3 regions of the Rhizobium sp. WSM1328 genome follow, and region 2 is predicted to be linked to each of the others. Evidence: predicted binding sites of a transcription regulator. Region 2 holds the regulator's gene; each other region holds the start of a gene.
What was found. Region 2 encodes LexA, which represses DNA repair genes until DNA is damaged. Its sites were predicted from a motif close to TGTTCNNNNTGTGTTCNG; they were not measured.

Region 1 (2,199 bases), on a different replicon from region 2:
ATCGTGCCTCTCATCCACCTTGCCGTCGCGGTTGGCGTCACGCAGCAGTGTGATGATGTTGCTTTCCTTCTGCTCGCCGCCGTCGCCATGAGCGATGGACATGATCCAGCCTCTGATCAAATCCTTCGGCCGGGAGGCCGGTTCGCCTGACGGGCCACGCGCCTGAACTACCAGTACGTCGCCGTTCGGCAAGGTGTGGACTGTCCTTGGATTGGCGAGGTCCTTGGCATAAGCAGTGACCGTCAAACCGTTCGGTGCGGCCGGCGTCTCACCATCCTTCCAGCCAACGACCTCCGCTACCTTCAGATCAGGCAGCAGGGAAGGGGCTGGATCTGGGAGCACGGGGTTCGGTCCGATCTGCTGAGAGATGTCAAAATCTCCGCTCTGGGCGTAAGCCGCAAGACCGACGCCGACAGATATCGACAGAACCGAAGCGCCGAGAATCTGGGACTTCTTCATCATATCCTCCAGGCCAGTCTGGCATATTTGCGGGCGGAAATTGCCGCGGCCACCAGGCACAAGACAAAGGTGACGGCCGAAAGCATCAGTCCGTATGGGACGACGGCCGTCCATCCATCGCCGGCATGGATAAGGTTGTTGGCAAAGGCGAGGCTCAGTATGATTAGATAGAGGAGGGCGGACAGGAACGGCGGCCGTAAAGGGCGCGTGCGGCGACGCATCAGATCCATCAATCCGGCCAGAATCGCAAGCGAGCCCAACATAAGCCCAGCGAACAGCAACCATGCAGAGAAATTCTGCCACATCAGATTGCCGGTCTGCCAGAAAGCGATATCGGTCGCAAGCGCGAGCGTGAAGCAGACGAAGGGAAACGGGACAAAGAGCGACTGAAGCGGATAGGCGGCCGAGTCTCGATTGCTTGTAGAAGATATAGCCATGGATGCTCCGTGAAACTGAGAGCTGGGAGATGCCTATCCAACCCGCGGCGAGAGCATATGGTTCCGTTACGGTGCGTGCTGCACGAACTGCCCGCCTGAAAGAGCATGGTCGGCCCCAGCAGAGAGCGAAGAAGAAAGTGCTCCTTAGCCAGCCGGGTTGCAGCTCAGCCGACTTGTTCGATGGAGAGCGGGCCGGGCGGCAGGGCTCGATCAGCGACTTGGCCGAGAAGGCCGGATCGAGCCAATCGGCCCAGGCGTCCCGTTCGAGAATAACAGTTTGCCGGTCGTGATATGGCGCAATGTCTGGCCTGAACTCCATCGTCCACAAGCGGCGTTCGGCGCCTCCGAAAATATTCCTTCCTCATCATCCGATTGAATCCGCTGTCGATTTTTCTGCGTCGCACTCGTGCTCAACTTCAGCGCGTCATATGCGCGTTGACTCATTTACGTCTTGAGAACAGATACAGAACATATTGCTGTTACTCAAGCTGAAAACGGGTTGCCGTTAAAGGAGATCATGAACTCAGCCGTCGCCCCAATCGCTATCCTCGACGGTCTGCGCGAGCAGATAGCGCACCTGGAAAGCGCCAGTCGGCGCAGGCGAGGCGTTTTGCCTTTCGGCGTGGCCCAGATCGACGGGCGGCTTCCGGGCGGCGGATTGGCCCATGGGGCGCTGCACGAATGCGCTGGCGGCGGGGCCGGCACCGTCGATGGCGCGGCCGCCGCCCTGTTCGTGGCCGGCATTGCCGCGCGTACGAAAGGCAAGATCGTCTGGTGCCTGACACGTCCCGATCTGTTCTTCCCGGCCCTGGCGCAGGCGGGGCTGCATCCGAACCGGGTGGTCTTCGTCGAGTCCGACAAGGAAGAGGACGTCCTTGCCAACATGGAGGCGGGCCTCTCGTACGGCGGGCTCGGCGCGGTGATTGGCGAGATCGTCCGCCTGCCGATGGCGGCGTCGCGCCGGCTGCAACTTGCCGCCGAGAAGACCGGCACGATGGCGCTCGCGGTGCGGCGGTGGCGACGGCAGACCGAGGCCAGCGACTTCGGGCAGCCGACGGCCGCGACCACGCGCTGGAGGGTGAGCGTCATTCCGAGTGAGGAGCTGCCGGTTCCAGGCGTCGGGCGGGCGAGGTGGTTTTTGGAACTGATGAGGGTGAAAGCGGGTGAGTGTGCCGAGTTCGAAGTAGGAGCCTGCGATGCCAAGGGTCGTATCGATATTTTTTCCCGATCTGTCGACCGACAGGATCAGGCGGGCCGATCCCGCCATTCCCGTTGAGCAGCCGATCGCCGTCATTTCGAAGAG
Region 2 (2,199 bases):
CCGGCAATCGTCTCAGAACCGTCCGGCATCGTCATCGGCCGGGTGAACTGCAGCATCTCGCCGGCGCTCGATCCGTTACCGACGAAATTCTGATGATCGATGCCGGCATCCTTGCTGCCAAAAGCCAGCCCCGAAAGCCCCTCCGCGCCGCAGCGGAAGCGGAAAGCCTGATTGCGGGCGGTGAAGACATTGCCTTGGCGCGCCGACGCCTCGCTCTCCTCGACGCTCGCAATCCCGAGCGGCTCCAGATAGGTCTTGTCAGCAAAGAAGACGCAGGCATTCTCCGTTCCGAAGGGATGGCGCGCATCGGGGGCAACGGTGAAGCCGAGCTTGCCGAGCCTCTCGCGCGCCAGATCGATATTGACGACCGGCAGCACGACATGATCCAGCGGGTGCGGTTTGGCGGAGTGCTCGTTCATGATATCCCTCCCTGACACGGCAAGAGATGTGCGACAGCGCTTCCCTCAACGCAAGACTTCTGTGCCAATCCGGCGAATGAAAATAAAAATCTCAACGAGTTGGCGCCAAGTTTTACGGAAATTTAGCTACTTGCGGAACACATATGGAACATATAGTGTCTGTTCTGGATTTGTTTCAATCACGAGGTCACAACGTCGATGCTCACGCGCAAACAACAGGAGCTTCTCCTTTTCATTCATGAGCGCATGAAGGAATCCGGCGTTCCGCCATCTTTCGACGAAATGAAGGATGCTCTGGACCTCGCCTCGAAGTCCGGGATTCATCGCCTGATTACGGCGCTCGAGGAGAGAGGCTTCATTCGCCGCCTACCGAACCGCGCCCGTGCGCTCGAGGTCATCAAGCTTCCGGAGGCCTACAGCCCCAGCATCCAGCCGCGGCGCGGCTTTTCGCCGAGCGTCATCGAAGGCAGCCTGGGCAAACCTCAGCCGGTCGCCGCCCCTGCTCCCGCAAAACCCGTCGCCGACAACGGCAACTCGGTTTCCGTGCCGGTCATGGGCAGAATCGCCGCCGGTGTGCCGATCTCGGCGATCCAGAACAACACCCACGACATCGCCGTTCCGGCCGACATGCTCGGTTCCGGTGAACATTATGCCCTGGAGGTCAAGGGCGATTCGATGATCGACGCCGGCATCTTCGACGGCGACACCGTGATCATCCGCAATGGCAGCACCGCAAGTCCTGGCGACATTGTTGTTGCACTCGTCGATGACGAAGAAGCGACACTCAAGCGCTTCCGCCGCAAGGGCGCCTCGATCGCACTGGAAGCGGCCAACCCGGCTTACGAGACCCGGATTTTCGGACCAGACCGTGTTAAGGTGCAGGGCAAACTCGTCGGCCTCATTCGCCGCTATCACTGACATCGGTTAGGCCGGATTCGGTAAAGCTGTTGCTGCGCCAGTCAAAGGCGCGATGGCGCATCCATGGTCGCGACAATGCGTCAAATGCGGTTGCCACCTCCAGGCCGGCGTCCGCGAAGCGCAACTCGATGGATCCGGTCCTGCGCAGCGTCTCGCCGGTGAAGAGCGTCGCACCTGAGCGGCAGCTGTTGAAACGCAGGCGGACCGACGTCACGATGATATCGGCCGCGTCGCATGCCGGGCCGAGATAGGCGGCATTGTCGATGACAGCAACCACACGACCATTGCCAAGCCTTGATGCGCACCAGGCCCTCTTGACGCAGGAAAAGCGGTTTGCTTCACCGGCCGCTGCGGCCGCCCGCATCGCTGTCCTCGCTTCGTTCTGCTGATCGCGGGAAAGCTTGACGCGGCGGTCTTCTCCTACCTGCGGGATAGCAGGACCATCCAGCATCTTCGGCGGATCATGTCTCGGCAGGACCAGGGCTCTCTGCCACTGGTCGAAGATGAAATCCGGTGGTCTTTCACGGTTGGAAGCCATTGCTGCCGCTTCGACCACCGCGACGAGACTGCCATCCTCCGAAATCACCAGATCCGGCGGCCGGGGAACCGGTAGAAGCAACAGGATGAGCGTTGCGACCGCGATGATTGATGTGCCGATATGGCGCAGCCGGGTGCGGAGCAGCGTCAGCAGCAGAAAGCCTGCCACGGCGACCGCGAAATACCAGGCGGGCAAGCGGCCGACGTCGATATTGCCATCCCAGCCGGACACCGTCTTTGCGACCGCGATCACCAGATCGAGGCCGAATCCGACGACCTTCCAGGGCAAAACATCCAGACCGAAAGGCATGAGCAGCATCGCCAG
Region 3 (2,199 bases), 2.2 Mb from region 2:
TCGCGCCGCGGGCATCGAACCCCATATGAAAAAGCCGCGACAGCACATCCCGAAGAAGCGCCTTTTCACCGCCGAAAAGATGGGCGCAGCCGCTAATGTCGAGAAACAGGCCGTCCTTGCCGTCGAACGCCACCAGCGGCGTATAACGGTCGCACCAGTCGGCAATTGCCTCCAGCAACCGGCGGTCGACCGCCGGATCCTCTTCCGCGACCTCGAGCATGGGGTACATGGCGCGCGCTTCGGCAACGCCGAGCTCCTTCCTCAACCCCAGCCTCTCGGCCAACTCGTCCAGTGCCGTTAGCCGCATGGCATTGTTGAGCTTGCCGGAACAGACGATAGGCGGCGTCTCAGGACGCCCTTTCGAACGCCAGGAGAGCCCCCATCGCTTGCGGGCGATGCGGTCCGTTGGCAGATGCGGGAAGCTGAGCGCCAGAATGCGCTGACTGTTCGCCTGGAGGACGAACGAGGTTTGGTTCGGCGACAGGGAGAAATTCGCGTTCATGGGGATTCCACTCCAGAAGAAAGGAGAGCGGGGCCGGATTTCGGCTCTTCTCCAGCGTCAGACGGAAAATCGGATTGCCGATGCTGCCGGAAAGTGTCGATCCATCCGGCAACGACCGCAGAGCGGACGGGGCCGGTTCGACATGCAGACGGAAGGCCGCACTGCTTGCCTCCTCCGCCCCGGCCTGACGGACAAGAAAGAGCGGACGGCGGGCAGCATGCGCCCTGAGACTGAGCCTGCGGCTTTCGGTCAGGCCGAAATGGGCGGGATTGCCCCGGACTTCAAAGATGACGGCCGAGAAGGCAGCACTTTCCACCGCCACCTCCGCCAGCCAGAGCGCCTCGTCCAGCTTGCGCGGCGCGGCATGGAGAAACCGCTCCGGGCTCAGCCCGAAATCCCGAAGCCCGGGAGCATAGGGACGGCCGGCCTCCAGCGTGCCGACGGCATCGCCGATCCAGAGCAACGGCAGAAGGCGGCCGGCATCCGCCTCCTGTTTTTGCAGCCGCGCGGCAACAGCCATCGCCAGCCCGCTTGCAGCACCGGCATCGCGAGACAGAGCGGAACGGAATTCGGTGATCGCATCGAGCGGCAAGCCGCCTTCCAGGGCGCCGTCGAGCAACTCCACCCCAAACGCCAGGGGCGGCAGAATGCGCTCCTGGCGGGTCTTACGTCCTTCTGCCAGGGCTTCCCGCTCCGCTGCGGCAAGTGCCGGCGCGAGTCTTCCCTCCAGTCTGGCGATGGTTTCGCGGAGCGCAAAAAGCCGCTCGCGCGCCAGGGCGTGCTGCGCCATGGCGTTCTCCGATCCGTCTTGTTCCTGTTATGTTCTTATAGATTCCAGAGAGCTAATGAAGAGTCAACGGCCATTTTCTATGAAAATATTCCTGCCTTTGATTCCGCACTCGAAAATCGGCGATAAAGGTTCTATATGGGCCCGCAAAGGAAGGAATATTCATGGCCCGCATAGACCAGAGCGATGATTGGCGGGACCGCCATGCGCCGACGATCAGCGCCTTCGAGTCGCTGGCGATGGAGGCCTATAGCCATCTGCCGGATGAATTCCGCCAGCTGACGACCAACCTCACGATCGAGATCGAAGATTTCCCCGATGACGACGTTTTCGAGGACATGGCGCTGGAAACCCCTTTCGATCTGCTTGGCCTTTTCGAGGGCAGGGGCATTTCCGAACGTTTCACGGTGGAAACCGGCGAGATGCCGAACCGCATCCGCCTCTACCGCCGCCCCATCCTCGATTACTGGGCTGAGAACGACGAGACGCTCGGCGATATCATCACCCACGTCCTGATCCACGAAATCGGCCACCATTTCGGGCTGAGCGACGATGACATGGAGCGGATCGAGGCAAGCGCCGAGGAAGCAGCCGAGCGATAGAGCGCCGCGCGTCCAAGGACGCGCTAAGGACGCTCTATCACTTTCAATCACGCATAATCCTTTCCGAAAATCGATTACGATTTTCGGGGTTATGCGCTAAAACCTCACTGCTCGGAGAGTTTCATCTCAGGATCGTAATCCTTGCCTTCGACATGTTTGACGACGGCCTGGCCGCACTGCATCGCGCCGATTGCGGCATTGAAGGCATAGGTCGGGGAGCCCTCCAGCGACCAGCCCTTGTTGAGGGCGGCGGTGACCTTATGGCAGAAGGAAGCATCGTCAGGACCGGTCAGGAAGCGGTAGAGTTT

Region 1: the regulator LexA is predicted to act here: its motif matches at 1,350-1,367, upstream of AC2444_RS35845 (ImuA family protein).
Region 3: the regulator LexA is predicted to act here: its motif matches at 1,312-1,329, upstream of AC2444_RS21320 (ImuA family protein).

Annotation. Positions count from the first base shown of each region.
Region 1 is NZ_JBYGKO010000005.1:302,692-304,890, forward strand. It holds gene AC2444_RS35835 (PQQ-dependent sugar dehydrogenase) at 1-459, opposite strand, end outside; gene AC2444_RS35840 (DUF2231 domain-containing protein) at 459-896, opposite strand; gene AC2444_RS35845 (ImuA family protein) at 1,414-2,172, shown strand; gene AC2444_RS35850 (Y-family DNA polymerase) at 2,093-2,199, shown strand, end outside.
Region 2 is NZ_CM172788.1:1,771,146-1,773,344, reverse strand. It holds gene AC2444_RS09150 (VOC family protein) at 1-419, opposite strand, end outside; gene lexA (transcriptional repressor LexA) at 618-1,337, shown strand; partial or broken gene AC2444_RS09140 (ComEC/Rec2 family competence protein) at 1,318-2,199, opposite strand, start outside.
Region 3 is NZ_CM172788.1:4,299,460-4,301,658, forward strand. It holds gene AC2444_RS21315 (Y-family DNA polymerase) at 1-307, opposite strand, end outside; gene AC2444_RS21320 (ImuA family protein) at 348-1,292, opposite strand; gene AC2444_RS21325 (metallopeptidase family protein) at 1,454-1,891, shown strand; gene AC2444_RS21330 (DUF1737 domain-containing protein) at 1,996-2,199, opposite strand, start outside.